Regions from separate parts of the Pseudochelatococcus lubricantis genome, predicted to be linked through region 1. Evidence: predicted binding sites of a transcription regulator. Region 1 holds the regulator's gene; each other region holds the start of a gene.
What was found. The regulator PhoB, encoded in region 1, activates phosphate uptake and scavenging genes when phosphate is short. The targets are predictions, from matches to a motif close to TGTCATNNANCTGTCAT.
Positions count from the first base shown of each region.

Region 2: the regulator PhoB is predicted to act here: its motif matches at 9,006-9,022, upstream of ACFFJ7_RS06985 (UDP-2,3-diacylglucosamine diphosphatase).
Region 3: the regulator PhoB is predicted to act here: its motif matches at 3,769-3,785, upstream of olsB (l-ornithine N(alpha)-acyltransferase).

Region 1 is NZ_JBHLXC010000005.1:2,262-12,750, reverse strand. Features, by position in the region: gene ACFFJ7_RS10780 (aspartate aminotransferase family protein) at 1-469, opposite strand, end outside; gene ACFFJ7_RS10775 (GcrA family cell cycle regulator) at 1,065-1,661, shown strand; gene phoB (phosphate regulon transcriptional regulator PhoB) at 1,813-2,517, opposite strand; gene phoU (phosphate signaling complex protein PhoU) at 3,091-3,801, opposite strand; gene pstB (phosphate ABC transporter ATP-binding protein PstB) at 3,866-4,675, opposite strand; gene pstA (phosphate ABC transporter permease PstA) at 4,672-5,511, opposite strand; gene pstC (phosphate ABC transporter permease subunit PstC) at 5,514-6,506, opposite strand; gene pstS (phosphate ABC transporter substrate-binding protein PstS) at 6,690-7,709, opposite strand; gene ACFFJ7_RS10740 (ATP-binding protein) at 7,900-9,159, opposite strand; gene ppk2 (polyphosphate kinase 2) at 9,271-10,230, shown strand; tRNA gene ACFFJ7_RS10730 (tRNA-Pro) at 10,409-10,486, opposite strand.
Region 2 is NZ_JBHLXC010000002.1:899,262-909,750, forward strand. Features, by position in the region: gene argE (acetylornithine deacetylase) at 1-987, shown strand, start outside; gene ACFFJ7_RS06940 (YnfA family protein) at 1,000-1,323, opposite strand; gene ACFFJ7_RS06945 (biotin transporter BioY) at 1,505-2,101, shown strand; gene ACFFJ7_RS06950 (DUF1284 domain-containing protein) at 2,098-2,586, shown strand; gene msrB (peptide-methionine (R)-S-oxide reductase MsrB) at 2,552-2,953, opposite strand; gene ACFFJ7_RS06960 (ABC-type transport auxiliary lipoprotein family protein) at 3,030-3,596, opposite strand; gene ACFFJ7_RS06965 (MlaD family protein) at 3,659-4,774, opposite strand; gene ACFFJ7_RS06970 (ABC transporter ATP-binding protein) at 4,823-5,548, opposite strand; gene ACFFJ7_RS06975 (MlaE family ABC transporter permease) at 5,685-6,830, opposite strand; gene ACFFJ7_RS06980 (glycosyltransferase) at 6,949-7,974, opposite strand; gene ACFFJ7_RS06985 (UDP-2,3-diacylglucosamine diphosphatase) at 7,974-8,918, opposite strand; gene ACFFJ7_RS06990 (DMT family transporter) at 9,286-10,290, shown strand; gene aat (leucyl/phenylalanyl-tRNA--protein transferase) at 10,462-10,489, shown strand, end outside.
Region 3 is NZ_JBHLXC010000002.1:726,586-737,074, reverse strand. Features, by position in the region: gene rdgB (RdgB/HAM1 family non-canonical purine NTP pyrophosphatase) at 1-597, opposite strand, end outside; gene rph (ribonuclease PH) at 597-1,310, opposite strand; gene hrcA (heat-inducible transcriptional repressor HrcA) at 1,499-2,593, shown strand; gene olsB (l-ornithine N(alpha)-acyltransferase) at 2,628-3,647, opposite strand; gene hrpB (ATP-dependent helicase HrpB) at 3,849-6,347, shown strand; gene rpoC (DNA-directed RNA polymerase subunit beta') at 6,466-10,489, opposite strand, start outside.

The sequences.
Region 1 (10,489 bases):
CGAAGCCGTCGACCTTCGGCCCGAAACCTTCAAGATACTTCTGCTGGCCGCCGGCGGCGATAGTCGCCAGCGTGCGGCCGTGGAACGCGCCTTCGAAGGTGATGATGCGGTAGCGCTCCGGATGGCCGTCGGCCGAGTGATACTTGCGCGCCGTCTTGATGGCGCATTCGAGCGCCTCCGCCCCCGAGTTGGTGAAGAACACGGTATCGGCGAAGCTCGCGTCGACGAGCCGCCCGGCAAGGCGCTCCGCCTGCGGGTTCTGGAACAGGTTCGAGATGTGCCACAGCTTGCCGCCCTGCTCGGCGAGCGCCGCCAGCAGCGCGGGATGGCTGTAGCCAAGCGCGTTGACGCCGATGCCCGAGCCGAGGTCGAGATATCGCTGCCCGTCGCGCGCCACAAGCCAGACACCTTCACCTTTCTCGAAGATTACATCAGCCCGCGCATAGGTCGGCAGAAGTGGCGACGTCACAGCAGATACTCCAGGGGCAGGCAGGCGATCACGGCCTGCGCACGAAAGACAGCGGCAGCGCCGGCCGCGACCTGCGCCCGGCCATGTGCAGCATCCGCCGTCACACGAAATCCCGGGACCGGGTTCCATGCAAACAGGGCATGGCTCCGCCACGGGAAACGGAAAAAGCCGCCCCACGGGGCGGCAACCTGTTTAACTTATTGTCAGTGCGAAAGACATTCAAGCACAAACTGAAGCCGATTGGCGCTCGTGTTGCCGGCTGCCGGAGCCGGCCCGGAGGCAGCAGGACATGAAGCCGCAGCCGCCGGCGTGAAGAATTTTGTCACACGGCCTTGAAATTGCCGGCATTCACAGCATTTTTCATGGCATCAAGAGTTCGTTTACAATCTCTCCTGTGGGAAAATGCATGCTTGTGCAAGCACGACTCTTGCCGGAGAGTCACGGCATATAGTAGTTTCCCGCTTGAGAGCCACGAAATATCGTCCGGCTGTTCCTTCCAGCGTTTCCCATGAGGCGAACGTTGCGCCCGGCAACAGGTCACTTGCCGGCGACTTGAAGGATTCCGCGCGAGACGCGGCATGATGGAGCATGAGTAATGAGCGATCCCGGCAATACCTGGACTGACGAACGTGTCGAGCAGTTGCGCAAACTCTGGAGCGATGGCCTGAGCGCCAGCCAGATCGCAACGGAGATCGGCGGCGTCAGTCGCAATGCGGTGATCGGCAAGGTTCATCGTCTGGGTCTGTCGGGCCGTGCGAAGGCCCCTGCCGCCCAGACGCCCCGTCCGCCGCGAAAGGCGCCGGCCCCGGCTGCGCCTGTCGTTTCCGCCCCCCGCCAGGCCCCTTCGGTCGCCGCGCCCGCGCCGGTCCCGCAGCCGTTGGCATCGACCTTCGGCAACGCCGCCCTCGCGACGGCGGCGCTCGCCGCGGAGCCCGATGACATGCCGGCGGCAACCCTCGCGACGGACATCGTGCCCGTAGTGCGGGAGAACGTTGTCGTGCCGATGTCCGAGCGTGTCACGATCATGGATCTGCGCGAATACATGTGCCGCTGGCCGGTCGGCGATCCGACCTCCCCGAATTTCCGCTTCTGCGGCGCGCGTGCGGTGACGGGCATGCCCTACTGCACGCACCACGCCAGCATCGCCTACCAGCCGGTGCTCGACCGTCGCCGCGACCGCAAACGGGCCTGAGCGGCGGCGCGGCATTCCGCATGGATGCATTCGATATGACAAGGCCGCCGGTCTTCCCGGCGGCCTTTTTGCTGGAGAACTGTCAATGACACGCGGCGCCTGCGGCATATGCACGCAGGGATAAGCGGATCACCCGATTTGTGCATGTCAGCTATTCGCTGCGCGCAAAGGTTTCGTCAAACGCATATCCTGCGCCACGCACGGTGCGGATCGGATCCGGACTGCGGGCGCGGTTGATGGCCTTGCGCAGACGCCCGACATGCACATCCACGGTCCGCTCGTCGATATAGACATCGTGCCCCCAGACGCCGTCGAGCAACTGCTCGCGGGTGAAGACACGGCCCGGGCTCTGCATCAGGAATTCTAGCAGTTTGAACTCGGTCGGCCCCAGATGCAGCTCGCGGCCGCTGCGGCGCACGCGCCGCGTCTCGCGGTCAAGTTCGATATCGCCGGCCAGCAGCAGCGTCGCCACGTGCCCGGGCTTGGTCCTGCGCAGCAGCGCGCGCACGCGCGCCAGCAGTTCCGGCACCGAGAAGGGCTTGACGACGTAATCATCCGCGCCGGTGGCGAGGCCCCGCACCCGCTCGCCCTCGTCGCCGCGCGCCGTGAGCATGATGATCGGCAGGCGCTCGGTGTCGCCGCGCGCGCGCACGCGCCGGCACAGCTCGATGCCGGAGAGGCCGGGCAACATCCAGTCGAGCAGGACGAGATCGGGAACCTGCTCCCTCAGCCTGATTTCCGCCTCGTCACCGCGTCCCACGCTGTCGACGGAATAGCCCTCGGCTTCGAGGTTGTAGCGAAGAAGCAGCGCGAGCGGCTCCTCGTCCTCCACGATGAGAATGCGTGGTCCTACCATGAGGTCCTCGTGGTATCGCCCGCAGCAAGTGCGAGACATCGAAACTTCACGCGCTCGGGCTACACTGCCTTGGTGGGCAAAGCCGTGCGAACGGGCGCCGACGCGCAATGCACCCTGTCCGGTAACGCCGTTTCCCGAAGAGCGCGACTCGTCGAGAAGTGGTCGGGTTCGTGCGGCGCTTGAACAAGACCCGCATGAGACCCGTCGAAGAGACCGGTAGCGCCGGCATGGCGCCTCCCGGACTTGGCCGCTGGCATGGGATGACGCCGCGCACGACAGCAAGAACTTTCGGACCGCAGTCCGAAAGCGTTCCCGACGTGCCGGAACGATCAGCGCATCGCTTGAGACGTCCAGATTTTCCTGTACGCCCGATCCATTCCTTCATGCCGGAGGAAGCCCTTCATCAGCGCTGCCCTCCAACAAATCCGGCCTAGAGCGCACGCTCTGATGAAATCAGGGCGTGCGCTCTAAATTCTACATTTTATCGCAACTTGCATTCGATTCTATGGATTGACTTGAATGCAAACCGCTCTAGTGACCCCGCCGCGCAGGCACCCCGGCATTGCACGTCCATCACACCGCAGGCGTGGTGGCGAAGCTCGTGGTGTCGCCCTTCGGACGCTCGCCCGCCAGCGTTTCGCCGGTCGTCAGGAAGTAGATCGTCTCGGCGATGTTGGTGGTGTGATCGCCGATACGCTCGATGTTCTTGGCGAGGAACAGCAGGTGCGTGCAGAACGTGATGTTGCGCGTGTCTTCCATCATGTAGGTAAGCAGTTCGCGGAAGACGGAGTTGTAGAGCGCGTCGATGCGGTCGTCGCGGTTCCACACTTCGAGCGCCTTCTTCTCATCGCGCTGGGCGTAGGCGTCGAGGACGTCCTTGAGCTGCTCCTGCACCAGATCGCTCATGTGCTGCACGCCGCCGACGATCTTGGCGGGCTGCAGTTCGGAGCTGATTGCCAGCACGCGCTTCGCCGTGTTCTTCGCCAGATCGCCGATACGCTCCACATCGCCCGCCACGCGGATGGCGGAGATGATGTCGCGCAGGTCAACCGCGACCGGCTGACGACGGGCGATCGTCGCGACCGCGAGTTCCTCGATCTCGCGCTGCAGGCTGTCGAGACGCGAGTCCGCATCGATGACCTGCTGAGCAAGAGCGACGTCACGACGCACGAGCGCGCGGGTGGAGTCGTCAAGCTGCTTCTCGGCAATGCCCCCCATCTCGGCGATCCTGCTGCGCAGGAGTTCGAGATCGGCGTCGAATGAAGTTACAATATGTTCGGCCATCACCAGTATCCCTGTTTGGAGGCAGCACGGGCAGCGCGACGCGCCGCCCGTATCTGTCTGCGCATCAGCCGAAGCGGCCCGTGATATAGTCCTGCGTGCGCTTGTCCTGCGGCGCGGTGAAGATCTTCGTCGTTTCCGCGAATTCCACCAGTTCGCCGAGATACATGAACGCCGTGAACTGCGACACGCGCGCTGCCTGCTGCATGTTATGCGTCACGATGGCGATCGTGTAGTCTTCCTTCAGCTCGTCGATCAGCTCCTCGACCTTCGAGGTCGAGATCGGGTCGAGCGCCGAACAGGGTTCGTCGAACAGGATGACCTCAGGCTTCACGGCGACGGTACGCGCGATGCACAGACGCTGCTGCTGGCCGCCCGAGAGGCTTTGGCCGGAGGCGCCCAGCTTGTCCTTGACCTCGTCCCAGATAGCGGCGCGGCGCAGCGAGGACTCGACCCGCTCATCCATCTCCGCCTTGTTCAGGCTCTCGTAGAGGCGCACGCCGAAAGCGATGTTGTCGTAGATCGACATCGGGAACGGCGTCGGCTTCTGGAACACCATGCCGACCTTGGCGCGCAGGGCGTTGAGGTCCTGGCCGGGGTTGAGCACGTTCTGACCGTCGACAAGCACCTCACCCTCGGCCCGCTGGCCGGGGTAGAGATCGTACATGCGGTTCAGCACGCGCAGCAGCGTGGACTTGCCGCAGCCCGACGGGCCGATGAACGCGGTGACGATCCGGTCGTACAGCGGCAGGTTGATGCCCTTCAGCGCCAGCGAGTTGCCGTAGTAGAACTTGAGATTGCGGACCGAAACCTTTTCGGTGAGCGGGCCGGCGGGGATTGCCGGGGGCACCGGTTGCGTGGCGCTCTGGGTGGTCATTTCTTCTTCCTCGTCGAAAGAGCGCGAGCCGAAATGCTCATCGCAAGAACCGTGAAGGTGATAAGCAGGGCGCCCGTCCACGCAAGCTGCTGCATGTTCTCGTCAGGCGTCTTGGTGAAGTTGTAGATCACGACCGGCAAGCTCGCGATCGGCTGGCCCATGTCCAGGCTCAGGAAGTTGTTGCTCAGCGCCGTGAACAGCAGCGGTGCCGTCTCGCCGCTCACGCGCGCCACCGCCAGCAGCACGCCGGTGACGATGCCCGTGATCGCCGCCTTGTAGGCAACCTGCTTGATCACGATCGAGCGCGGCAGGCCGAGGGCCGTGGCCGCCTCGCGCAGCTGGCCGGGCACCAGCAGCAGCATGTCTTCCGTCGTGCGCACGACGACCGGAATGACGATCACCGCCAGCGCCGCGGCGCCCGCCCAACCCGAGAAGCCGCCGAAGGGCGCGACCAGCACTTCGTAGATGAACAGGCCGATGACGATCGACGGCGCCGAGAGCAGGATATCGTTGATGAAGCGCACGACATTCGTGAGCTTATTATAGCGGCCGTATTCCGCCATGTAGGTTCCGGCGAGGACGCCAAGCGGCGCGCCGACGAGCACAGCGACCACCGTCATCATGATCGAGCCGATGATGGCGTTGAGCAGGCCGCCCCCGACGGAGCCCATGCTCGGCGTGATTTCCGTGAACACGGCCAGCGACAGGCCGGAGAAACCTTCCCAGACCAGCACGACCAGGATGAGCAGCAACCACATGATGCCGAACAGCGCAGCCGCCGTGCAGAGGCCCATGGTGATGCTGTTTTTGCGCTTGCGCGCGGCATACGATACCATGATCAGGCCCCCAGCTTGTTGAGACGCGCCAGCATGAGGCGAGCGACCGCCAGCACGATGAAGCTGATGATGAACAGGATGAGGCCGAGCGCCACCAGCGAGGAGCGGTAAAGGCCTTCGGACGCCTCGGCGTATTCGAGCGCGATGGTCGCCGAGATCGTGGTGCCGGGCTGCAGGATCGACGCGGAAATCTGCTTGGCGTTACCGATGACGAAGGTCACCGCCATCGTCTCGCCCAGCGCGCGCCCCAGCGCCAGCATGACGCCGCCGACGAGGCCGGCGCGGGTGTGGGGAATGACCACGTTGCGGACAACTTCCCAGGTGGTGCAGCCGATGCCGTAGGCCGCTTCCTTCATCACCGGGGGAACCGTCTCGAACACGTCGCGCGACACCGAGGCGATGAACGGCAGCACCATGATCGCCAGGATGAGGCCGGCCGTCAGCGTGCCGAGGCCGTAGGGAGGGCCGGCGAAGACCGCGTTCAGCACCGGAACCGGGCCGAACAACGTGATCAGGAAAGGCTGCAGCGTCTGCTGCAGGAAGGGGGCGAACACGAAGAAGCCCCAGATACCGTAGATGATCGAGGGAATACCGGCCAGCAGCTCGACCGCGATGCCGATCGGGCGGCGCAGCCGCATCGGGCACAGCTCCGTCAGGAACACCGCGATGCCGAGACCCACGGGAACAGCGATCAGCATGGCGATCAGCGATGTCACCAGGGTGCCGTAGATCGTGGCGAGCGCGCCGAATTCCTCTGCGTTGGCGTCCCACGTCTGCGATACGAAGAAGTTGAGGCCGAAATGGCTGAGCGCCGGCCACGCACCGTAGATCAGCGACAGCACGATGGCGAAAAGAAGCGCCAGCACGAGAAGCGCCGCCGACCGCGTCAGGTGGAAGAATAACGTGTCGTTCTGCCTGAATTTGTTCAGGGCCTGCGATCTGTTCACCGCTGCATCGTTGCCGCGGGATATGTCTTTTATAGCAACGTCGGCCATGAGTTCTCTGCCTGTGTGCGAAGGGACCCCTTTTCAACCCGCCGCCATGGGGCAGTCGCAGATGCGGCAGGCAGGCGAAAACGCGCCATTCGCAAACTGCCTGCGCGGGTATGAGGCGCCGCAGCGGGGAAGGTCGGGGGGCACCCGCATGGCGCCCCCCGTTCAGCCTGCGGACGAGGCCGCTTACTTGTTCTTGACTTCAGCCGCCCAGACAGCGCGGATCTGGTCGGTCACGCTCTTGGGCAGCGGAATGTAGGACAGTTCCTCGGCAATCGAAGCGCCCTTCTCGTAGGCCCAGTCGAAGAACTTCAGGGCAGCGGCGGACTGCGCCTTGTCCTTCGGCTCCTTGTGCACGAGCACGAAGGTCGCGGCGGTGATCGGCCAGGAGTCTGCGCCAGCCTGGTCGGCGAGAATCACGCCGAAGCCGGGAACCGACTTCCAATCCGCGTGAGCAGCGGCGGCCTGGAACGTCGCGGAGCTGGGCGCCACGAACTTGCCGTCCTTGTTCTTCACGCGCGTGTACGACAGGTTGTTGGCCTTGGCGTAGACGTATTCGACATAACCGATCGAACCGGCGATCTTCGCGACGTTGTTCGCGACGCCATCGTTGCCGGGCGCGCCGAGACCGACCGGCCACTGCACCGTGGTGCCGACGCCGAGCTTGTCCTTCCATTCGGCCGAAACCTTCGAGAGGTAGCTCGTGAAGTTGAAGGTCGTGCCCGAGGAGTCAGCGCGGCGCACCACGGCGATGGCCGTGGAGGGCAGCTTGACGTCGGGGTTCAGCGCCTTGATGGCCGCGTCGTCCCACTTCTTGATCTCGCCGAGGAAGATCTTGGCGAGCGTCTCGCCGTCGAGAGCGATCTCGCCCGGCTTGATGCCTTCGAGGTTGACGATCGGAACCACGCCGCCGATGACGGTGGGGAACTGCACGAGGCCGGACTCTTCGAGATCCTTGCCGGAGAGCGGAGCGTCGGTGGCGCCGAAGACAACCGTGTTGCCCTTGATCGCCTTGATGCCGTTGCCCGAACCGCTCGACTGATAGTTGATCTGAACGCCCGTCTCCTTGTTGAAGGCCTCAGCCCACTTGACATAAACAGGCGCGGGGAAGCTGGCGCCAGCGCCCGTGACGGTCTGGGCACCCGCAGGAGCGGCGAAAGCGACGGCCGCGAGGCCAGCGGCAGCGTAGAGGTGAGAGAATTTCACGGAACGTCTCCAGGAATGGATTCAAATGAATGTGTCCGCCCGCCGCCGAATTGCGGCCGGCGCAGCGTGGTCGCCATGGACAAGGCCGAACTTAATGGCCGTCACCAAGAGTCTCTATGACGCTCTGATGACACTTCAATGACATGTATCCGCCCGCGCGGAGATTCTGTTCTCTGGCCGGCGGTCCCCGTCAGGTATCTTCCCCGGCCGGGACGACTCTGGGCAGCGAGACCCTGAACATCGCGCCCTCGCCGCTCCGGCTTTCGATATCGAGGCGGCCGCGATGGCGGTTGACGATATGCTTGACGATGGCGAGGCCGAGCCCCGTGCCGCCCTTTTCCCGGCTTTCGGCGACATCGGCGCGGTAGAAGCGCTCCGTCAGGCGCGGCAGGTGCTCGGGCGCCACGCCGGGACCGTAGTCGCGCACCTCGATCACCACTTCCTCGCCGCCAGCCTTGCGCTTTGTCACCGATACGTCGACGCGCTGGCCCTTCTGGCCGTATTTGATGGCGTTCTCGACCAGGTTCTCGACCACGCGCAGCAGTTCGTCGCGGTCGCCCGTCACATAGACGGGCATCGGCGCCAGCTCCAGCGCGACGGTGACGCCACGTTCCTGCGCGAGTGGCGCCAGGGTCTCGATCATGTGGCGCACCAGCAGCCCCACCTCAACCGTGTCGCTCGGCGGCACGTGCAGGTTCATCTCGATGCGGGAGAGCGAGAGCAGATCGTCGATGAGACGCGACATGCGCCTGGCCTGATCGCGCATGATGACCAGGAAGCGCTCGCGCGCATTCTCGTCATTGCGCGCCGGCCCCTGCAGCGTCTCTATGAAGCCGATCAGCGAGGCGAGTGGCGTGCGCAGCTCATGGCTGGCGTTGGCAACGAAGTCCACCCGCATGTGCTCCAGCCGGCGGGCGCTGGTGAGATCGCGGATCAGCAGCACCGCTCCTTCGGGCAACGGGCCCTGGCCTGTGAGGAGCGGCGCAATGTGCGCTTCCAGCGTGCGCTCCACCGACCCATGCTCCCGGAACTCCGCCTGCACCGCCCCGCCGCCGCGCAGCACGGTCTCGATGCCGTCGAGAACAGCGGGCGCGCGCACGATGAACGCCAGCGGCCGCGCCTCCACCAGCAGCGGAAACAGGGCCCGGCCGGCCGGGTTGACGTTGAGCACCACCCCGCGCCGGTCGATCAGCACCACCGGATCGGGCAAGGCGGCGAGCAGCACCGCCGGAGAAACCGCGCTGGCGGAAGCGGGCTTCACGCCCCCCACCGCGAGGCGCTTGCGCAGCGGCCGGCTATCCCTGAACAGCGCCGCCGCCAGCAGCGCCGAAAGCGCGGCGCCGGCCAGCGTGGCCCAGCCGAAGGAGCCGTTGAGCATCTCGACCAGCCCCAGAATCGCGGCGGCCAACAGGGCCGCGCGAAGGGCAATGCCCCGTGAACTCAATTCCATTCCGATTCCCTGCCGATTCCCTTGTCCGCGCCCCGGTTGCCGCCGGCGCGGCTGTTAACCCGGCTTATAAACCGTTATGATGCCATTAAAGTCATGACAGGGAGACGGCAGATGGCCCATCGCGCGAGGCAAAATCGGAAATCCGGAGATGGTGCGAACGACGACGCGGACGTGGCGGCGGCGGAGACAGCTCACGGCGCGTCGGACGTTCTGGCCTCGTTCGACATCCACGCACCCGAGTTGCCGCAGGCGATCGCGGATGCAGCCCTGCGCTCGGGCGGATTTCCCTATGACGACAAGCTGTCGAGCAAGGTCTACAGGCGGGAGTTGCGCGGCCTGCAGATCGAGCTGCTGAAGCTCGCCACCTGGGTGCGTCAGTCCGGCGAGCGGCTCGTCGTGGTGTTCGAAGGGCGCGACGGCGCCGGCAAGGGCGGCGCCATCACGCGCTTCACCCAGCATCTGAACCCGCGCAGCGTGCGTATCGTCGCCCTGCCCCGCCCCTCAAACGTCGAGGCCGGGCAATGGTACTTCCAGCGCTATGTCAGCGAGTTGCCCTCGGCGGGCGAAATCGTGCTGTTCGACCGCTCCTGGTACAATCGCGCGGGCGTCGAGCCGGTGATGGGCTTCTGCTCGCCGGAACAGACCGAGCGCTTCCTGAACGAGGCGCCGGTTCTGGAAAAGCTGTGGACGAACGACGGCATCCGCCTGATCAAAATCCTGCTGACCATCGGGCCGGAGATGCAGATGGCGCGGCTGCACGCGCGCGAGCACGACCCGCTGAAGCACTGGAAGCTGTCCCCCATCGACTATGAGGCGATTCCGCGCTTCGATGCTTATTCCCGCGCCTTCGACCGCATGATCGAGCACACCAGCACGCCGCACGCCCCCTGGACGGTCATCCGCGGCAACGACAAGCTGCGGGCACGCCTGGCCGTCATCCGCCACGTGCTGACCGCCACGCCCTACACCGACAGGGACGACAGTGTCATCGGCAAGGAGGACCGCGGCGTGGTGCTCTCCGCGAAGCGTTTCCTGTGCAAGGGCGGCGAACCGACCGCGAACGGCGATTGAACGGAGGGCCGGCGCGCTACCGATTCACGTACCGCGCCGGAAGCCCGCGGAACAGGGCGTCAGCATAAGAAGGCCAAGGCTGCACGCGCAATTGCCGCGACCTGCATACCATCATTCCCCGGACGCCAGTGGCGCCGACGTGCCCGGTTTCGGATTTTTCTTGAAATTTATTCCCTAATGGTCGGAGCGGCGGGATTTGAACCCACGACCCCTAGTCCCCCAGACTAGTGCGCTAACCGGGCTGCGCTACGCTCCGCGA
Region 2 (10,489 bases), on a different contig from region 1:
GCCACACTCGGCCCGGCGGACCGTGGCGGCGTCGTGCTCTCCGGCCACACCGACGTCGTTCCCGTCGAGGGACAGAGGTGGACGAGCGATCCGTTCGCGCTGCGCATCGAGCAGGGCCGGGCCTATGGGCGCGGGGCGGTCGACATGAAAGGGTTCTGTGCGCTGGCGCTGTCTCTGGCGCCGGAATTCCTCGCCCGCCCGCTGGCGACGCCGGTGCATCTCTTCCTCTCCTACGACGAGGAGGTCTCGTGCCTCGGCGCCGTCGACGGCATCGCGCGATTCGGCGCCGATCTGCCGCGCCCGGTGGCGGTGATCGTCGGCGAGCCGACAGACCTTGAGGTGGTGGACGGGCACAAGAGCATCTCCATGTTCACCACCACGGTTTTCGGCGCGGAGGCCCACTCCTCGAAGCCGGAGCTGGGGGCGAGCGCCGTGCACGGGGCCGTGCTGATCGGCGCGGAGATTGATCGCCTGTCGCTGGAGTACGCCGCGCGTGGCGATGCCTCGGGGCGCTTCGACCCGCCGTGCAGCACGGTCCACATCGGCCGCATCAGCGGCGGGACGGCGCGCAACATCCTCGCCCGCGACGCGGCGATCCAGTGGGAGGTGCGAGGGCTGCCGGACCTCGACCTCGACGAGATCCCGAGCCGGCTCTCCCGCTTCGCGGAGGCGGAGGTGCTGCCCCGTTTCGGCGCCACCTTCGCCGGCTTCCGGGTGGAGACCGTTCTCGACGGCATCGTGCCGGCGCTCGGCTCCTCGCCGGGTTCGCGGGCGGAAACGCTGGCGCTGAAGCTCGCCGGGCGCAACAGCACACGCACCGTGCCGTTCGGCACCGAGGCCGGGCATTTCCACAACGCGGGCATCCCGACCGTCGTCTGCGGGCCAGGCTCCATCGATAGGGCACACAAGGCGGACGAGTACATCACCCTCGACGAACTGGCGGCGGGCGAGGCCTTCCTGCGCCGGCTCATCGACGAACTGGCCTGAGCGGCGCTGCGTTTACCGGGGGCCGGCGAGAATGACGGCGACGCCGGCAAGGCAGATCGTTGCGCCCGCCACGTCCCACCTGTCCGGGCGCACACCTTCGATCCCCCAGAGCCATACCAGCGAAGCCGCGATGTAGACACCACCATAGGCCGCGAAGGCACGCCCGGCCGCGTCGCTGTCGACCTGCGTCAGCAGCCAGGCGAAGGCCGCGAGCGACAGCATGCCCGGCCCGAGCCACCAGACCGGCTTGCCGAGACGCAGCCACGCCCAGAAGGCGAAGCAACCGGCGATTTCGGCAAGCGCCGCGAGGGGATAGATCAGCGCTGTCTTGAACATCGGGAATCGCCGGATAGAATGGAGAGGCAAAAGGAAAATGCATCGGCGCAAGCAGGGGCTGGCGTGGTGCACGAACCTGATATAACACAATTTCAATAAATCGTTTCGCCGTCCATAAATGGGTCCTCGGCGAGAAACATGACAAAGCTCGGCGCGGGACGCGCCAGCGGAAAGGACGCCCATGTCAGGAACCGTTTCGGCTCAGCTTAGCAAGCCGTCTTTCAGCCCGCTGCGGCTGCAGGAACGCACCCTCGTGCTGCAGATCGCCGCCGTCGTGCTCGGCACGGCATTTCTGGCGGCCTCTTCCTACATCACGGTGCCGATGTATCCCGTGCCGGTGACGATGCAGACCTTCGCCGTCACCCTGATCGGCGCGCTCTATGGCTGGCGTCTCGGCGCGGTGACGGTCGCGGCCTGGCTGTTCGAGGCGGCGGTGGGCTTTCCCGTGCTCGCGGAAGGCAAGGTCGGCCTCGCGGCCTTCGTCGGTCCGACGGCCGGTTATCTCGCCGCCTTCCCGGTTGCCGCCGCGCTGACCGGCTGGCTCGCCGAACGCGGCTGGAACGGCCGGCGCCCCTGGCTTGCCTTCGCTGCGGCGCTCGCCGCCAACGCGCTGTGCCTCGCGATCGGCGCGACATGGCTCGCCACGCTGATCGGCGCGGAGAAGGCAATCGCGGCTGGCGTGCTGCCGTTCATCGTCGGCGGCGTGCTCAAGGCCGGCCTGTCGGCCACGACGCTCGCGGGCCTCAACCGCGTGCAGGCCGGAAATCGCCGGGTGTGACCGTCCGGCTGCGCGGGCATCATCTGTTGTGCATGCTTACCTATGTCGGCAGGGGATATACGCCCGCGTTCACCGCTAACTTCAACGCCATCGCGGCCCGTCTGTCCGAGGGGGAGGACATCCTCCTCGTCGACGGGCCGGACGATATCTGCGCGCCCTTGCTTGCCGAGGACGATACGCATTGCTTCGGTGAAAGCGCCTCGCGGCGTGACAGGACGGCGCTGGCCACCGCTGGCCGTCAGCTGGAGCTGCAATTGCGGATCGGCGCGCGACTGTGCCTGACGCCCGCCACCCTCACCAACCTGCGGGAGGCATTCTCCCGGGCAGTTCCTGCCGACATGGCGAGAGCCGGGCTGCGCCGCGCCTGTGCCGGCTGCGACTGGGCCGCTCTGTGCACCGGCATCGCGGAGCGCGGCTATGACGGCGCGTTGGTGCGCATGACCGGCCGGGTCAGGCTTCCGCGGAATCGGCCTGCGCGGGCGTGAAGGTCAGCGCGAGGCCGTTGATGCAGTAACGCAGGCCCGTGGGCTGGGGCCCATCCGGAAACACATGGCCGAGGTGGCCCTGGCACTGGCTGCAATGCACCTCGATGCGGCGCATGCCGTAGGAATCGTCCTCGCTCGTGCCGATGGCGCCCGGAATCGGCGTCCAGAAGCTCGGCCAGCCTGAGCCGCTTTCATACTTCGTCGTTGATTCGAACAGCGCCTGCCCGCAATCGGCACAGTGAAACGTGCCTGTGCGCTTCTCATCGTTCAGCGGGCTCGTGAACGGCCGTTCCGTGCCGTGCTCACGCAGGACGGCAAATTGCTCCGGCGACAGAACGCCGCAAAATCCCTGAATCGGTTGCGCCATGATGACCTCCGTCGATCGGCAGGCGGGAGGGGGCCTCCCGTGGATCGCTTACAGGTAGGAACGTTTCTCGCGGACGTTAAGCCCAGCCGACGACTTCCGCGAGCACTTTTGCGAGAGCGGCGTCGAGCGTCGCTGCCGCCGAAGGGCCATTGACAGTGCCGGGCACCGGCACCCGGCCGGTGAACACGCGCGCGCGCAACACGTTGCCGGAAAGCGTGTCGACGACACGGGCGGAAATCTCCACCACCGCCTCGCCGGTGGCACTGTCGATATTGAACTGGCGCAGCTCCGTGTTGAGCTGACGGACCGTGACGACACCGTCATTGGGGCGCGTGACGCGGCCGAGCCGCCCTGCGTCCTCGAAGGCGCGCAGGAGTTGCGCCTGCACGAGGCGGGGCAGGCGGTCCGCCCACTGCGCATCGCTGAGCATCGTGAGTTCGCCCCCGCGCCCGCGCACCACGATGGTGTTGCCATCGAGCGACTGCAAGGCGACGGGCTCGGTCACGGTCAGCGCCTCGCCGGCGCGCGCGCCGCTGCCCCTGCTGCGGGCGGCGGACGAGGCCGCGAGGTCGAACGTGGTGACCGGCGGCGAAGCGCAGGCCGCAACCGCGAGACCGAGCGACAGCGCGGCCAGTTTCGTCATCCGGGTCGCCAAGGTCGCCCCCTTTCGGTCATGGGTTCGGTGTCGTGGTCAACTGACACGGCTCAACGCTGCCCCTGATACTGCGGCAAGGGCGGGCGGTTGCCGAACAGGAACTGCTGCGGATTGCGCTGCACGTCCTGCAGCAGGCGCGTGAGCTGCGCGAGCGCCTGCTGGCCCTTCACCGCCAGTGCCTGATACTCGCGCAGGCCCGGGCCCGCGAAACTGTTGATACCGGAGGTGATCTGGGCCGTCCGCTTGTCGAGGTTGTCGGCCAGCGTGCGGATGGAACGCGCCGCCTCGGCGACCTGATCGAACGCGCCGTTGCCCCCCGTCGAGGATACGAAGTTCGAGATGCTGTCCATCAGGCCGGTGATCCCTTCGGCCGCCTTGTTGAGCTTCGCCGTGAGTTCGGCGGCGTTGGCCGCGACGGTCTCGACGTCGCCGCTCGAATTCCCGAGCGAGGTCGTGAACTTCTCGATATTGTCGACGATGCGGTCCACCCGCTGCGGCTCGATGGACTTCACCAGTGCGTCGAGATTGGAGGTCAGCCCGGTAAGCTGCGAGGCGAGTTCGCCGGAATTGGCGAGCAGTGCGCTCACCTTGTCCGAGTTGTCGCCCAGCGCCTTCGAGAACTTCTCGACATTGCGCACCGTGTTGGTGATCGGCTCGCGCGATTGCTCGACGACGCCGCTCAACTGGTCGATCATGGCGGTGGCGCGCGTCGCGAGCCTCTGGATCGTGTCGAGCATGTCCTGGAAGTCGGAACGCTCGCCGTAAAGCGTCGGCAGCGGCTGGCCGGGGCCGGCTTCGAGCTGCGGCGCGTCCGGCGCGCCGCCCGAAAGCTGCACGGACGCGATGCCGGTCACCACCTGGAATTCGAGCTGCGCGCGCGTATCCTGCTTGATCGGCGTCGATCGGTCGATCGAGGCGATGGCGACAACGTGGCGCGGGTCCTCCGGCAGCAGCTCGACACTCACCACCTCGCCGACGCGCAGGCCGTTGAACAGCACGAGCGAGCCGCGCGACAGTCCCGCCACCGAGCCGGAGAAAATGATTCGGTAAAGCTCGCGCGTGTTCGCGGTGTTGGCGCCGGAGAACCAGTAGACGAAGAAGAAACCGGCGAAGATAACGGCGAGCGTGAACAGGCCGATGAGGGCGTAATTGGCGCGTGTTTCCATCTCTCTATCCGTCGGCCCTCTCGCGAGGTGTGCCTCTTCGCATCGCCCTCATTCCTCTTCGCCCGCGCGCACGGCTTCGCCCGCCGCGGCGCGGGAGCGCTTGCCGTGGAAGTAGGCCCTGATCCACGGATGATCCGACGCCAGCATGGTGGCAATCGGGCCTTCCGCGAGAATCCGGCCCTCGCCAAGCGCCGCGATCCGGTCACAGACGGAATAAAGGCTGTCCATGTCATGGGTTACCATGAAAACCGTCAGCCCCAAAGTTTTCTGCAATGTGGCGATCAGGTCGTCGAACTCCGCGGCGCCGATAGGATCGAGGCCCGAGGTCGGCTCGTCGAGAAACACGATTTCGGGATCGAGCGCCAGGGCGCGCGCCAACGCCGCCCGCTTGATCATGCCGCCCGACAGATCGGAGGGAAATTTGTCCGCCGCGTCCGGGTTCAGGCCCGCCATCTCGATCTTCATCATGGCGATCTCGTCCAGCAACTCCTCGGACATGTGCAGGTACTCGCGCATCGGCATCTGCACGTTCTGCTTCACCGTGAGCGCGGAAAACAGCGCGCCGTGCTGGAAAAGCACACCCCAGCGCCGCTCCAGCAACCGGTGCTCGGCCTCCGATATCCTGTCGATGTCCTTGCCGAAAACGGTGATGGTGCCGGCCCGCTTCCGGATGAGCCCCAGGATCGTGCGCGTCAGCACCGATTTGCCGGTGCCCGAGCCGCCGACGAAGCCGAGAATCTCGCCCCGGTATATGTCGAGATCGAGCCCCTTCATAATGGTTTTCGGGCCGAAGCCGACCTCCAGACCGCGCACGCCGATGAGAACCTCGCGCTCCGCATGCCCGGTCCGCGCCGGCGTTTCCGGCTGCTGGGGGGTAGTCACCTTTTCGGCCGGCTGTTGCATAATGGCCTCAAAAATTGATCGCGGCGAAGAACACGGCGAACAGCCCGTCCATGACGATGACCATGAAGATGGCCTTCACGACCGACGCCGTCACCTGCCGGCCGAGCGATTCGGCCGAGCCGCCCACCGCCATGCCCTCATGCGAGGCGATGATGCCGATCACCAGCGCCATGAACGGCGCTTTGACCAGCCCGACCATGAAGGTCGAAAAGTCGATAGCGGCCTTGAGGCGCGCCAGGAAGATGTCGGGCGTGATGCCGCCGTAGATCCACGCCACGAGCCCGCCGCCGAGCAGCGCCGCCATCGAGGCGAGGAAGGTGAGCATCGGCAGGCCGACGAGCAGCGCCAGCACGCGCGGCACGATCAGCACCTCGACGGGATCGAGCCCCATCACCCGCAGCGCGTCGATCTCCTCGCGCATCTTCATCGAACCGAGTTCCGCCGTGAACGCGCTGCCGGAACGGCCGGCGATCATGATCGAGGTCAGCAGCACGCCGAGTTCGCGCAGCACGAGGATGCCGGTCAGATCGACCACGAACATCGCCGCGCCGAAGCGCTGCATCTGGAAGATGCCCTGCTGCGCCACGATGCAGCCGACCAGGAAGGAGATCAACGTGACGATCGGCACGCTGCGGAACGCCGTCTGCTCCATCTGGTTGACGAAGGCGGGAAACCGGAAGCGCCCCGGATGCACGACAAGGCGCGCGAGCCCGGCCACTACCTCGCCGAGAAAGCTGACGCCACGCCCCATCTCGCGGCCGAAATCGACCACGCTCTCGCCCACGCTCGCCAGAAAGTCGATCAACCGCCAGTGCCCGGCCGCCGGCGGGCGTTCGACCTCCCGGTAATGCACCTTTTCGAGCAGGAGCAGATGGTCGGGGCGGGTGTTGACGAACGGCGCCTTGCGGCCGTCTGCAGCGCCTTCCTGCCGCGCCCTGTCGAGCACCCATGCGCCGACGGTGTCGAGGCGTCCGATTTCGCCGAGGTCGATGGCGACATCCTGCGTGCGGCTTCCGTCGCCGGCCAATTGCCTGGCGAGGAGCGCCGCCTGTTCCTCGACGGCCGTCGCCTGCGTCGACACCCAGTCGCCTGTCACGACCAGCCTGGTCGCACCGCTCGACTCGTCTATCGCAACGTTCGGGTCCGTCGTCATGAAGCGTTTTTCAAACCGTCGCGCTGGATATCGTCAGGGGGCGCGAGCGCGCCATTGCCGCCTTCAATAGCAGGCAACATATGGCGCTGTCGAGGGCGGGGGATATCCCGGCCGCTGGTCAGGCAGCGAGGTCCGTCTGCGGGCTCGTCTGCACGCGGCGGATATTGTCGAGGAATTGCCGTGCGCTGGCCTGCCAGTTGAAGGTCAGCGCATGCGCCCGGCAGATCTCGGACGGAATGTCGAGCGCCGCCAGCGCCGCAGCGCGCAGGTCGTTGTCGAGCACGCCCGTGCCGCTGTCGCCGACCACGTCGAGCGGCCCCATGACGGGGAAGGCGGCGATGGGCAGGCCGCTGGCGAGCGCCTCCAGCAGCACGATCCCGAACGTGTCGGTAACGCTGGGGAAGACGAAAACATCCGCCGAGGCGTAGACATCCGCCAGTTCCTGCCCGGTTTTCACGCCCAGGAACCGGGCTTCGGGATAGCGCGCCTCAAGCGCCGCGCGGGCGGGCCCGTCACCCACCACGACCTTGGTGCCCGGCAGATCGAGCGCCAGGAACGCCTCGACGTTCTTCTCCACCGACACGCGCCCGACATAGAGGAACACCGGGCCAGGGAAGGAAAGCGGCCGTTCCTCCCGCGGGCAGAACAGGTCCGCGTTCACGCCGCGCGACCAGCGCACCAGATTGCGGAAGCCGCGCTCGGCGAGATCGCGCTCCAGCGTGGGCGAACTCACCATCGTCGCCGCGCCCGCGTTGTGGAAGCGGCGCACGGCGGCATAGCACCAGCGCTCCGGCACGGGCATGCGGGCGGAGAGATATTCTGGGAAGCGCGTGTGATAGCTCGTGGTGAACGTGTGCCCGTCGGACAGGCAGACGTAGCGCATGCTCAGTCCGATCGGCCCTTCCGTGGCGATGTGGATGAAGTCGGGCTTCACCTCGTCCACGACGCGGCGCACCGCCCAGGGCATGGCAAAGGCCAGCCGGATCTCCCGGTAGGTGGGCATCGGCACCGTGCGGAAGGCATCGGGCGTGAGAAACGCGATGGAGGCACCGAGCGCCGGCGCTTCCTGCGCCAGATGCTCCAGGGAACGTACCACGCCGTTGACCTGTGGACGCCATGCGTCCGTTGCGATCAGCACACGCATCAGGCTGCACGCTTGTTGTCAGGGCCTTTGGAACGGGAGCCTTCGGCCGCCGGCCTTTCGGACGACGTCAGGCCGAGCGCCGCCTTCAGCGTATCGGCCACCGGCAGCGCGGCGGCGTGGTCACCATCGTCGTCGTGCATGACGGGCGGCAGCGGCGACGGAGCGGGCAGCGCCGCCTGGCCGCGGGTGCGCTTGCGCGTGGCGCGGCGCTCGGCCGACACCTGCACCTGCCGGTCAGTCCAGCGCAGGATTTCGAAATTGCCGTCGTAGTGCTCGACCACGGCCGAGCAGGACTCGACCCAGTCGCCGGTGTTGATGTAGCGCACGCCGAACTTGTCGTGCATCGCGGCATGGTGGATGTGGCCGCAGATCACGCCGTGCACTTCATAGCGCTGCGCCTCCGACGACAGAAGCTCCTCGAAGCGGCCGATGAAATTGACGGCGTTCTTCACCTTCAGCTTCGCCCAGGCGGACAGCGACCAGTAGGTCAGCCCCAGGCGGCGGCGGACGATGTTGACGTAGGTGTTGGTGGCGAGCGCCGCGCCGTAGGCCCAGTCCCCCAGGAAGGCGAGCCAGCGCGCGTGGCGCACCACCATGTCGAACTGGTCGCCGTGGATGACGAGATAGCGCTTGCCGTCCGCCCCCTCGTGAATGGCGTGATCGACGAGTTCGATGCCGCCAAAGGAGCTGCCGACGTAGTCGCGCAGGAATTCATCGTGGTTACCGGGCACATAGACGATGTGCGTGCCCTTGCGCACCTTGCGCAGCAGCTTCTGCACCACGTCGTTGTGATTCTGCGGCCAGTACCAGCCGGACTTCAGCCGCCAGCCGTCCACGATGTCGCCGACGAGATAGACCGTATCGGCATCGTAGTGGCGCAGGAAGTCGATCAGAAGGTCCGCCTGACACCCTTTTGTACCGAGATGAACATCAGACAGAAACAGGCTTCTGACGCGGATGACTTCTGGCTCTGTCGACACCGGATCTATCCATCACTTGTCGTTAAGGTTCGCTATCGGAACCTTATTACCATTGCAGTTTGATGACGAGCGGATTTTTTCGGCGCATGAGGTGCGTAACCCGCTCGTGACAAAGGCTTCCGCGCCGCGCGCAAGGCTGCGGTGCCAGCGGGGGCCCGGGCCGGTGGCGGGCGCATACACGATTCGTTAGGCACGAATCGAGAGAGACCGACGGCGGGCGCATGACTGCCTTGCCCGGCCGGCCCTTCAATTGAAGGGTGTTGCGACATATAACCACACGCAACGCCGGAGCTGGAATACCCCAGCGACGGCTTTTCCGTGGTGTCACGCCGTGAATCCCCCCCTTGCCATCGTCCTGAAGGTGCTTTCGGCGCTCGTCTTCACCGTCATGAGCGCCAGCATCAAGTATGTCAGCGACCGCATTCCCGTGGGCGAGATCGTGTTCTTCCGCTCGTTCTTCATGCTGCTGCCGCTCCTCGTCTGGCTCGCCTGGCAGGGGCAGGTGATGGCGGCGCTGCGCACGCGCAATGTCATGGGGCACTTCCGGCGCGGGATCATGTCGAGTTCGAGCATGTTCCTCAACTTCCTCGCGCTGTCCTACCTGCCGCTGACGGACGTTGTCGCGCTTGGCTATACGGCGCCGCTGATCGTGGTCGTGCTCGCGGCCGTGGTGCTGCGGGAAAATGTGCAGGCCTACCGGTGGATAGGCACGGGCATCGGCTTCGCCGGCGTGATCGTGATGCTGGCGCCGCATCTCGGCGGCGGCACCCTGCTGGCGGGCGGCGCGGCTTCCGTCGGCGTGATGATCGCGCTCGCCGGCGCCATCCTGACGGCCGGCGCGCTGATCCAGGTCCGCCGCCTGGTGGACACCGAGACGACGGGCGCCATCATCTTCTACATGTCGGTGATGACATCGGCGCTGGGCTTCGTCACCATTCTCGGCGGCTGGGTCGTGCCCACGGCCGAAGAGATGGCCGTATTGATCGCGATCGGCATCGTCGGCGGCGTCGGGCAGATTCTGCTCACCATGAGCTTCCGCTATGGCGATGCGTCGCTGCTGGCGCCGTTCGACTATACGACGATGCTGTGGGCCTGCCTCTTCGGCTGGCTGATCTTCTCCGACTGGCCGCTTCCCGCGGTGTTCGTCGGCGCGGCCATCGTCATCGCCTCGGGGCTGTTCATCGTGTGGCGCGAGCGTGTGGAGACCCAGCGCCACGCACTCGCCCATTCGACGCTGACCTACACCGCGCTGACACATACGCCCTCTGCGGACGAACATCAGGTGGCGCCTATCGCCGTAGCGGTCAATCCCACCACGCCTCCGCGCGCCGTGTGACCGGATAGCGCGGTTGCCGAAACCGGTTGATCGGACGCTCCCGAGCGGGAAATATGTCTGCCCACGGTCTCCTCCGCATCGAATCGGGAAACGGAACCCCTTTCCCGGACGGATCCGGTGCATACATCAAAGAGACGGAGCGGACCGGCGTGCAAGGGGGATGCGATTCGTTTGTCTGACGACCTGATCACGCCGGAGA
Region 3 (10,489 bases), on a different contig from region 1:
GAACGCCCGGGCGCGGTGAGACAATCCTTGCGGATGCGACCAGCCGTGCTTCTGCTCCGACGACATCTCGCCGAAAGTGATGTCGTACCCTTCCGGCTGGAAGATCGGATCGTAGCCGAAACCCCTGTCGCCACGCGCGGGAAACACCAGCTTGCCGAATACGCGGCCTTCGAACAGTTCCTCGTGCCCGTCCGGCCATGCCACCACGAGCGCGGAAACGAAATGCGCCCGGCGCCCGGCGTCGTCCAGCGCGCCGCGCCGTTCGAGTTCCCGCTCGATGCGAGCGATAGCGGCGGGGAAGTCCTTGTCGGGGCCGGCCCAGCGGGCGGAAAAGATACCCGGCGCACCGTCGAGCGCCTCGACGCACAGGCCGGAATCGTCGGCAAAGGCGGGCAGGCCGGTGGCCGTCGCCGCAGCATGCGCCTTCAGCGCCGCGTTCTCGGCGAAGGTGGTTCCGGTCTCGTCCGGCTCCGGCAGGTGGAGTTCACCCGCCGACACGGCCTCGATGTGATAGGGCGCGAGCAGCTCACGCATCTCGCGCAACTTGCCCGGGTTGTGCGAGGCGACGACGAGCCGCCCTTCCAGCTTGCGCACCATCACGATACCGCCAGTTTCTGCAGGCTGACGAGCTTTTCCGTCCCGGCCCTTGCCAGTGCCAGCAGGCGCAGCAGCTCCTCCTCGCTGAAGGGAGCGCCCTCCGCCGTGCCCTGCACCTCGACGATGCCGCCCGTGCCGGTCAGCACAAAATTGGCATCGGTCTCGGCCGCCGAGTCCTCGGCGTAATCGAGGTCGAGCACCGGCGTGCCTCTGTAGATGCCGCAGGAGACAGCGGCGACGTGGTCCTTCAGCGCCTTGGCAGACAGCATGGAGCGCGCCTGCATCCATTGCAGGCAATCGTGCAGCGCGACCCACGCGCCGGTGATGGCGGCGGTGCGCGTGCCGCCGTCCGCCTGCAGCACGTCGCAGTCGACCACGATCTGCCGTTCGCCGATCGCATGCAGGTCCACGACCGCGCGCAGGCTGCGCCCGATGAGGCGCTGGATTTCCTGCGTGCGGCCGGAGGGTTTGCCGGATGTCACCTCGCGGCGCGTGCGCTCCAGCGTGGCGCGCGGCAGCATGGCGTATTCCGCTGTCACCCAGCCGCGGCCCTGTCCGCGCAGCCACGGCGGCGGCCTGTCTTCCAGCGAGGCCGTGCACAGCACGTGCGTCTCGCCGAATTTCACCAGGCAGGAGCCTTCCGCGTAACGCGCCACGGCGCGTTCGAGGGTTACCTTGCGCAGCTCTTCCGGAGCGCGCCCTGAGGGGCGGATGGAGGTATTCACCGAACTTGTCCCTGGAATAATGATCGTCCTGCGCGGCTTGTAGCATCTCGCGCGCCGCCGACAAGCCGATTCCGCAAGGCCTGCCTGCTCCCCCTCTTGAAGCAGCCCCCCCTGTTGCCCTAATCAGGGAGAGGCAAGTCAGGAGCCAAAAACCATACCGTGATGACTGTTTTCTGATGACCATGCCGTATCGAACCGTCCCGACTGCGGACAGCGCGCGCCTCTTTGCGGACCTTGACGAGCGGTCGCGCGAGGTTTTCCGCCATGTGGTAGAGGGTTATCTCGCCACGGGCGAGCCCGTCGGCTCGCGCAATCTCGCGCGCCTTCTCTCCATGCCGCTCTCGCCCGCCTCCGTGCGCAACGTGATGGCGGACCTTGAGCTGGCGGGCCTGCTTTACGCACCCCACATCAGCGCCGGGCGCATGCCAACCGAGCGCGGCCTGCGCTTCTTCGTCGATGCAATGCTGGAAATCGGCGACCTCGATTCGGAAGAGACCAGCCGCATCGAATCGCAGGTGGCCGCGGCGGCCACGGGCACCTCGCTCGACAGCCTGCTGTCGGAGGCCACCGTGATGCTGTCGGGCCTCACGCGCGGCGCGGGCGTCGTCGTCACCGGCAAGCAGAACCCGCCGCTGAAGCACATCGAATTCGTTCGCCTCGATGCCGCGAAGGCGCTCGTGGTGCTGGTGGGCGAGGACGGCGCAGTCGAGAACCGCCTGCTCGACCTGCCGCCCGGCCTGCCGTCGAGTGCCCTGATCGAGGCCGGCAACTACCTCAACGCGCATTTGCGCGGCCTCACCCTGGCGGAGCTGCGCGCGCAGGTTGAGCAGCGCCGCGCCAGTATGGAGCAGGAACTCGACGCGCTCGTCACCGGCCTCATCGACGCGGGCCTCGCCGTCAGCGTCGGCCCCTCGGACGGGCGCCAGCTCATCGTGCGCGGACAGGCGAACCTTCTCGACGATCTCAAGGCGGCGGAGGACGTCGAGCGCATCCGCCTGCTGTTCGCCGATCTGGAGACGCAGAAGGACGTCATCGACCTGCTGTCGCGCGCCGAGGGCGGCGAGGGCGTGCGCATCTTCATCGGCTCGGAAAACAAGCTGTTCTCGCTGTCCGGCTCGTCGATGATCGCCGCGCCCTTCCGCGACTCGCGCCAGACGATCCTCGGGGTCGTCGGCGTCATCGGCCCGACGCGGCTCAACTATTCGCGCATCGTGCCCATGGTGGACTACACCGCCCGCGTCGTCTCGCGCATTCTGGAACGCAAGCGCTGAAGCACGGGCGGAGCGGGATCGAATAGCCCGGGGATCAGGCGGCGTGCCGGTCGGCGGTGGCGCCGAAGTGACCGATGTACCGCGGGTTGATCGCCTTCACCGGCAGCATCACCAGCACGTCCGTGGTGCCGAACTGCCGATCGATCACCGCGCCCTCGCCCACGGTGCCGCCAAGACGCAGATAGCCCTTGATCAGCGGCGGCAGGCTGTGCAGCGCGGCGCGGGCATCGATGCCCTCCTTGCTCATCAGGTCCATGCGCACGAAACGGTCCGGCAGGGCCTTCACGTTCCATTCCTCGGGCGCGCGGGCATAGTGATGCAGGAAGCTCAGCGGCAGCGCCATCTTCGCGGGGTCGGTGCCCTCAAGGCTCGCGCAGCCGAACATCACGTCGATGCGGTGATGCAGCACATAGGTCCAGATGCCATGCCAGAGCAGTTCGACGGTGCGCTTGTTGCGGTAGGGCTTGAGCACGCAGGAGCGGCCGAGTTCCAGAAAGCGCAGTTGCGGGTTGGCGTCGATCACCGGCTGCACGTCGAATTCGCCGGCCGTGTAGAAGCCGAAGGAGCGATCCGCCACCTCCTGCCGCAGCAGCCGGTAGGTGCCCACCACCTTCGGCTTGTTGGGGCGGAACGGCTTGCGCGGCGCGTCGTGATCGAGCACCAGCAGATGGTCGCAGATGGCGTCGTATTCGTCCATGTCGCGCTGCGCGAGCATGCAGGCGGCGTTGGGCACCGCCGACATCTCGTTGTAGAACACGCGGTAGCGCAGGCGCTGCGCCCGGCGAATATCGCGCTTGGTGGTCGCGAGCCGCACTTCGAGGGAGCCGATGCGGCCGAGAACGGGGTCGAGGCCGCCGGTGTCGAGCGGCAGGCCGAACTTGAAGCCGCCGCCGAACTTGCCGTTCTGCACCCAGTTCCACGCCTTGGGGTTGCCCCAGACCTTGGGCTGCAGGAATGCAGGCATCCGCCCGCCCCGCGCCCCGATGAACGCATCCTCCCCGAAAATTCTGGCGCCGGCCGCACTCTTGGCACCCGTATGATTCCTGGCACCCATATAAATTCCCACCCCCGCCCCTCGCGTGACGAACCCGGGCGCACCGCGCGCACCTTGCTCTTTGGCTTCAGGGCCTTACGGATTCGCCCGCCTTATCATCCCGCAAGCAGAGCATAGGCTTTCAACAGTTCGATGACAATGGTGACGTACGGGCGGGAGATGCGCAAGATGTCACCGGAACGAATCACGCAAGCCAGCCGCATGACCGACACCCCGCCTGCCCTGCCCATCGACGAAGTGCTCGCGCCCCTGCGCGGGACGTTGGCGCGCGGCCGCAACGCTGTGCTCGTCGCCCCGCCCGGCGCGGGCAAGACGACGCGCGTGCCGCTCGCCCTGCTCGGCGAGCCCTGGGTCGGCGGGCGCAGGATCGTCATGCTGGAGCCCCGCCGCCTCGCCGCCCAGGGCGCCGCCGCGCGCATGGCGGAAACCCTGTCGGAGCCGGTCGGCGAGACCGTGGGCCTGCGCGTGCGTCTCGGTTCGAAAGTGAGCGCGCGCACGCGCATCGAGGTCGTGACGGAAGGCGTTTTCGCCCGCATGATCCTCGACGATCCGGAACTCGCCGGCATAGCCGTCGTCATCTTCGACGAGTTTCACGAGCGCTCGCTCGACGCCGATTTCGCACTCGCCCTCGCACTCGACGCGCAGGCGGGCCTGCGCGAGGACTTGCGCATCCTCGTCATGTCCGCCACCCTTGATGGCGCGCGCGTCGCCGGCCTGCTCGGCGCGCCGGGCGCTCCAGCTCCCGTCATCGAATCCGAAGGCCGCGCCTTCCCGGTCGAGACGCGCTATCGCGGCCGCGATCCCGCCCGCCGGCTGGAGGAGGAGGTGGCCGCCGCCGTGCGCACGGCGCTCGCGTCGGAGCCCGGCTCCATCCTCGTTTTCCTGCCCGGGCAGGGCGAGATCCGCCGCACGGAGGCGCTGCTGGAGGAGCGGTTCAGCCAGGCGTCCGCCGGTGGACAGGCTGTGGATATCGCCCCCCTCTACGGCCAGCTCGACCGCGCCGCGCAGAACCTCGCCATCCGGCCGAGCCCCGCCGGGCGGCGCAAGGTGGTGCTCGCCACCTCCATCGCCGAAACCTCGCTCACCATCGATGGCGTGCGCGTGGTGATCGATTCGGGTCTTGCTCGCGTACCGCGTTTCGAGCCCGACATCGGTATCACGCGCCTTGAAACGGTGCGCGCCTCGCGCGCCGCCGCGGACCAGCGCCGGGGCCGCGCCGGGCGCACGGAGCCGGGCGTGTGCATCCGCCTGTGGGAGGAAGCCGCCACCGGCGCGCTGGCGCCCTTTTCTACGCCCGAAATCCTCTCCGCCGACCTCGCGCCCCTGCTGCTCGACTGCGCCGCCTGGGGTATCGACGATCCGGCCCGCCTCCCCTTTCTCGATCCGCCGCCGGCCGCCGCCGTGATCGAGGCGCGCAAGCTCCTGCAAGGCATCGGCGCACTCGATGCCCGCCATCGCCTCACCGATACCGGCCGGGCGCTGCAGGCACTGCCGCTGCCGCCACGCCTCGCCCGCATGGTGGTCGAGGCGCGTCGCGGCGGTCGTGGCGCCGAAGCCGCCGAGATCGCCGCCGTGCTGGTGGAGCGGGGGTTGGGCGGCAACGCCGTCGACATCACGGAGCGCGTCGGCCAGTTCCGCCGCGACCGCTCGCCGCGCGCCGGCGACATGCGCAGGCTGGCGCGCAACTGGGCAGGCCCCGCCGCCGACGCGACGCGCGCCCCGGACCCCGGCCCCCTGCTCGCGCTCGCCTTTCCGGACCGCATCGCCCGTGCCCGCGCGGGCGACGGCGCGCGAGACGGCATCTATGTCCTTGCCAACGGCCGCGGCGCGACGCTCGATCCCGCCGATCCTCTTGCGCGTGAAACTTGGCTTGCGGTCGCTGAAATCACCGGCTCGGCCGCATCGGCACGCATCGTCTCCGCCGCCCCCCTCACGCCCGAGGATGTGGAGACGCTTGCCGGTGATATGATCGTCGAGGCGGCGGAGACGACTTTCGACACCAGCGCAAAGGCGCTGCGCAGCCGTCGCACGCGCCGGCTCGGCGCCATCGTGCTCGACCGGCAGCCGCTGCCGGTGAAGCCCGATGAAGCGGCCGCCACCATCCTCGCGCGGGGCATCGCGGGGCTCGGCGTCGCCGCCCTGCCGTGGACGAAGGCGCTCACGCAATGGCGCACGCGCGTCGCCTTTCTGCGCAAGGCGGAAGGCGCGGACTTCTGGCCCGACCTTTCGGACGAGGCGCTCGCGGCCACGGTCGAGACATGGCTCACGCCCCATCTCGTCGGCCTCACCGGCCTCGCGCAGATCGATACCGGCACGCTCGACGCGGCGCTCAAGGCCCTGCTGCCGTGGGATCGGCAGCAGCAGCTCGAACGCGACGCTCCGACCCACTTCACCGCCTCGACGGGATCGCGCATTCCTGTGGATTATAGCGGGGATAACCCTTCCGTCGCCGTGCGGGTGCAGGAACTGTTCGGCCACGCCGGACACCCGGCCATCGCGAACGGCCGATTGCCGCTCACGCTCGAACTGCTGTCCCCGGCGCACCGCCCGATCCAGATCACGCGCGATCTCCCCGGCTTCTGGCGCGGCTCATGGACCGCGGTGCGCGCCGAGATGCGCGGGCGCTATCCCAGGCACGTCTGGCCCGAGGACCCTGCCAGTGCCACCGCCACCACGCGCGCCAAACCGCGCGGGACATGAGGTCAAAATAGCCCTGTGTCAGCCACCTGATTGCTCTCCCCGGTCATGTACCCGGAAAGCCAAGAAAAAACCCGCAGCCGTGAAGCTGCGGGTTTTGCTTTTCGCTCGTTTCAGCGGATCATACATCCGGCTGGGATGTTTCCGAAAACGACGGCGTGGACGCCAGCGGTTCCGGCAGCCCCTGCCCCACGGCCTTCGCCGCCTGCGCGCTTTCGCGCGCACGCTGGCCGAGGATGAGTTCGTCGCGCCGCACCGCGATCTCGCGCAGCTTGGCGGCGACCGCGCCCGTGCCGGCCGGGATCAGGCTGCCGACGATGACGTTCTCCTTCAGCCCTTCCAGGGTGTCCGACTTGCCGTTGACGGCTGCTTCCGTCAGCACGCGCGTCGTCTCCTGGAAGGATGCCGCCGAAATGAACGACTTCGTCTGCAGGCTCGCCTTGGTGATGCCGAGCAGCACCGGCGTGCCCTGCGCGGGACGCTTGTTCTCCGCGATGAGCCGGTCGTTGGCGTCGCGGAAGTCCGTGCGGTCGACCTGCTCGCCATGCAGGAACTCGGAGTCGCCCGGGTCCGTTATATCGACCTTCTGCAGCATCTGGCGAACGATCACCTCGATGTGCTTGTCGTTGATATGCACGCCCTGCAGACGGTAGACCTCCTGAATCTCGTTGACGAGATAGGCGGCCAGTTCCTCCACGCCCTTGATGGCGAGGATGTCGTGCGGCGCGGGGTTGCCGTCGACGATGAAGTCACCGACCTCGATGACGTCGCCATCCTGCAGATGGATGTGCTTGCCCTTCGGGATCAGGTACTCCACCGGCTCCGAGCCGTCGTGCGGCGCCAGCGTCAGCCGGCGCTTGTTCTTGTAGTCGCGCCCGAACTGGATCGTGCCAGACTTCTCGGCGATGATCGCGGCGTCCTTCGGACGGCGGGCCTCGAAAAGTTCCGCCACGCGCGGCAGACCGCCGGTGATGTCGCGCGTCTTGGCGCTTTCCAGCGGGATACGCGCCAGCGCGTCGCCGGCCTTCACCTTCGCGCCCGGATCGACGGCGATGATGCCCTCCACCGGCAGCAGGTAGCGCGCGTCGCCACCGCGCGGCAGCTTGGCGACCTTGCCGTCCGGACCGAGAATGACGATCGCCGGGCGCAGATCGGCCGTGCGGGCGGAGCCGCGCCAGTCGATCACCACGCGCTTGGCGATGCCGGTCGCCTCGTCGATGGTTTCCGACATCGACATGTTCTCGATCAGGTCCTCGAAGCCGATGGTGCCATCGATCTCGGTCAGCACCGGACGGGTATAGGGGTCCCATTCCGCCACACGCTGGCCGCGCTTGATCTGGTCGCCGTCGTCCACCTTCAGCCGCGCACCGTACTGCACGCGGTGCACCGCGCGCTCCTTGCCATCCGGCCCCAGGATGATGACGCCGACGTTGCGGCCCATGACCACGAGATCGCCGTCGGAGTTGCGCGCCACGTTGCGGTTGCGCAGCTTCACCTCGCCCTCGAAGTTGGTTTCGAGGAACGACTGGTCGGCGATGGTCGCCGCGCCGCCGATGTGGAACGTGCGCATCGTGAGCTGGGTGCCCGGCTCGCCGATCGACTGCGCCGCGATGACGCCCACCGCCTCGCCATGGTTGACGGGCGTGCCGCGCGCCAGATCGCGGCCGTAGCAGGTGGCGCATACGCCGTTACGCGACTCGCAGGTCAGCACCGAGCGGATCTTCACCTGCTGGACGCCCGCCGCGTTGATCGCCGGGATGTCCTTTTCCTCGATCATAATGCCGGTCGGCACGATCACATTGCCTTCCGCATCGACGACATCCTCGGCCGCCGTACGGCCCAGGATGCGCGAGGCGAGCGTCGCCACGACCTGCCCGGCGTCGATGATCGCCCGCATCGAGATACCGCGATCCGTGCCGCAATCCGTCTCGCGGATGACCGCGTCCTGCGCCACGTCGACGAGACGGCGCGTCAGGTAACCCGAGTTCGCGGTCTTCAACGCGGTATCCGCGAGGCCCTTGCGGGCGCCGTGGGTCGAGTTGAAGTATTCGAGAACGTCGAGGCCTTCCTTGAAGTTCGAGATGATCGGGCTTTCGATGATCTCGCCCGAGGGCTTGGCCATCAGGCCGCGCATGGCGGCGAGCTGCTTCATCTGCGCAGGCGAGCCGCGCGCGCCGGAGTGCGCCATCATGTAAATGGAGTTCACCGGCTTGTCGCGACCGTTGTCGTCCTTCCGGACGGCGGAGATGCGCGCCATCATCTCGCCGGCGAGCTTGTCGGAGCACTTCGCCCAGGCGTCGACGACCTTGTTGTACTTCTCGCCCTGCGTGATCAGGCCGTCGTTGTACTGCTGCTCGTAGTCCTTCACCAGCAGGCGCGTCTGGTCGACGATCTCCCACTTGTTCTCCGGAACGACCATGTCGTCCTTGCCGAACGAGATGCCGGCCTTGAAGGCGTGGTAGAAGCCCAGCGACATGATGCGGTCGCAGAAGATCACCGATTCCTTCTGACCGCAGTTGCGGTAGACGGCATCGATCATGTTGGAGATTTCCTTCTTCGTCATCAGCTTGTTGACGACGTCGTAGGTGATCTTCGGGTGCTTCGGCAGCAGGCGCGACAGGAACACGCGCCCGGGCGTGGTGTCGTGGATCTTCGAGACCGGCGCGCCGTCCTCGTCCACACCCACCCAGCGGTAGCGAATCTTGCTGTGATACGTGATCACGCCCGCGTTCAGCGCATGCTCGATCTCGTTCTGGTCCGCATAGGCCTTGCCCTGGCCGGGCTCGCCATCGGCCATAATCGACAGGTAATAGAGCCCCAGAACCATGTCCTGCGACGGAACGATGATCGGCTGGCCGTTGGCGGGGTGCAGGATGTTGTTCGTCGACATCATCAGCACACGCGCCTCAAGCTGCGCTTCAAGCGACAGCGGCACGTGCACGGCCATCTGGTCACCGTCGAAGTCGGCGTTGAACGCCGAGCAGACGAGCGGGTGGAGCTGGATCGCCTTGCCCTCGATCAGCACCGGCTCGAAGGCCTGGATGCCGAGGCGGTGCAGCGTCGGCGCGCGGTTCAACATCACCGGATGCTCGCGGATAACCTCGTCGAGGATATCCCACACTTCCGGCTTTTCCTTCTCCACGAGCTTCTTGGCCTGCTTGACGGTGGCCGACAGGCCCTTGGCGTCGAGCCGCGCGTAGATGAACGGCTTGAACAGCTCCAGCGCCATCTTCTTCGGCAGGCCGCACTGGTGCAGCTTCATCTCCGGGCCGACGACGATCACCGAGCGGCCGGAATAGTCCACGCGCTTGCCGAGCAGGTTCTGGCGGAAGCGGCCCTGCTTGCCCTTCAGCATGTCGGCAAGCGACTTCAGCGGCCGCTTGTTGGCGCCCGTGATCACGCGGCCGCGCCGACCGTTGTCGAACAGCGCGTCGACCGCCTCCTGAAGCATGCGCTTCTCGTTGCGGATAATGATGTCGGGTGCGCGCAGCTCGATCAGCCGCTTCAGGCGGTTGTTGCGGTTGATGACGCGCCGGTACAGATCGTTGAGGTCGGACGTGGCGAAACGGCCACCATCAAGCGGCACCAGCGGGCGCAAATCCGGGGGAATGACGGGGACGACCGTCATGATCATCCATTCCGGCTTGTTGCCCGACTGCTGGAACGCCTCGATGATCTTGAGGCGCTTCATCAGCTTCTTGGGCTTCAGCTCGGACGTGGTGGTCGCGATCTCTTCCTTGATTTCCTGCGCGGTCTTCTCAAGGTCGAGGTTGCGCAGGATCTCGCGGATGGCCTCCGCGCCGATCAGCGCGGTGAAGCTGTCGTCGCCATATTCCTCCTGCGCGCGCAGATGCTCTTCCTCCGTGAGGAGCTGAAGCATCTTCAGCGGCGTGAGGCCGGGCTCCAGCACCACGTAGGACTCGAAATACAGGATGCGCTCAAGATCCTTGAGCGTCATGTCGAGCAGCAGGCCGATGCGCGAGGGCAGCGACTTGAGGAACCAGATGTGCGCGACCGGCGCCGCCAGTTCGATGTGGCCCATGCGCTCGCGCCGTACGCGCGCAAGCGTCACCTCGACGCCGCACTTCTCGCAGATGACGCCCTTGTACTTCATGCGCTTGTACTTGCCGCACAAGCATTCGTAG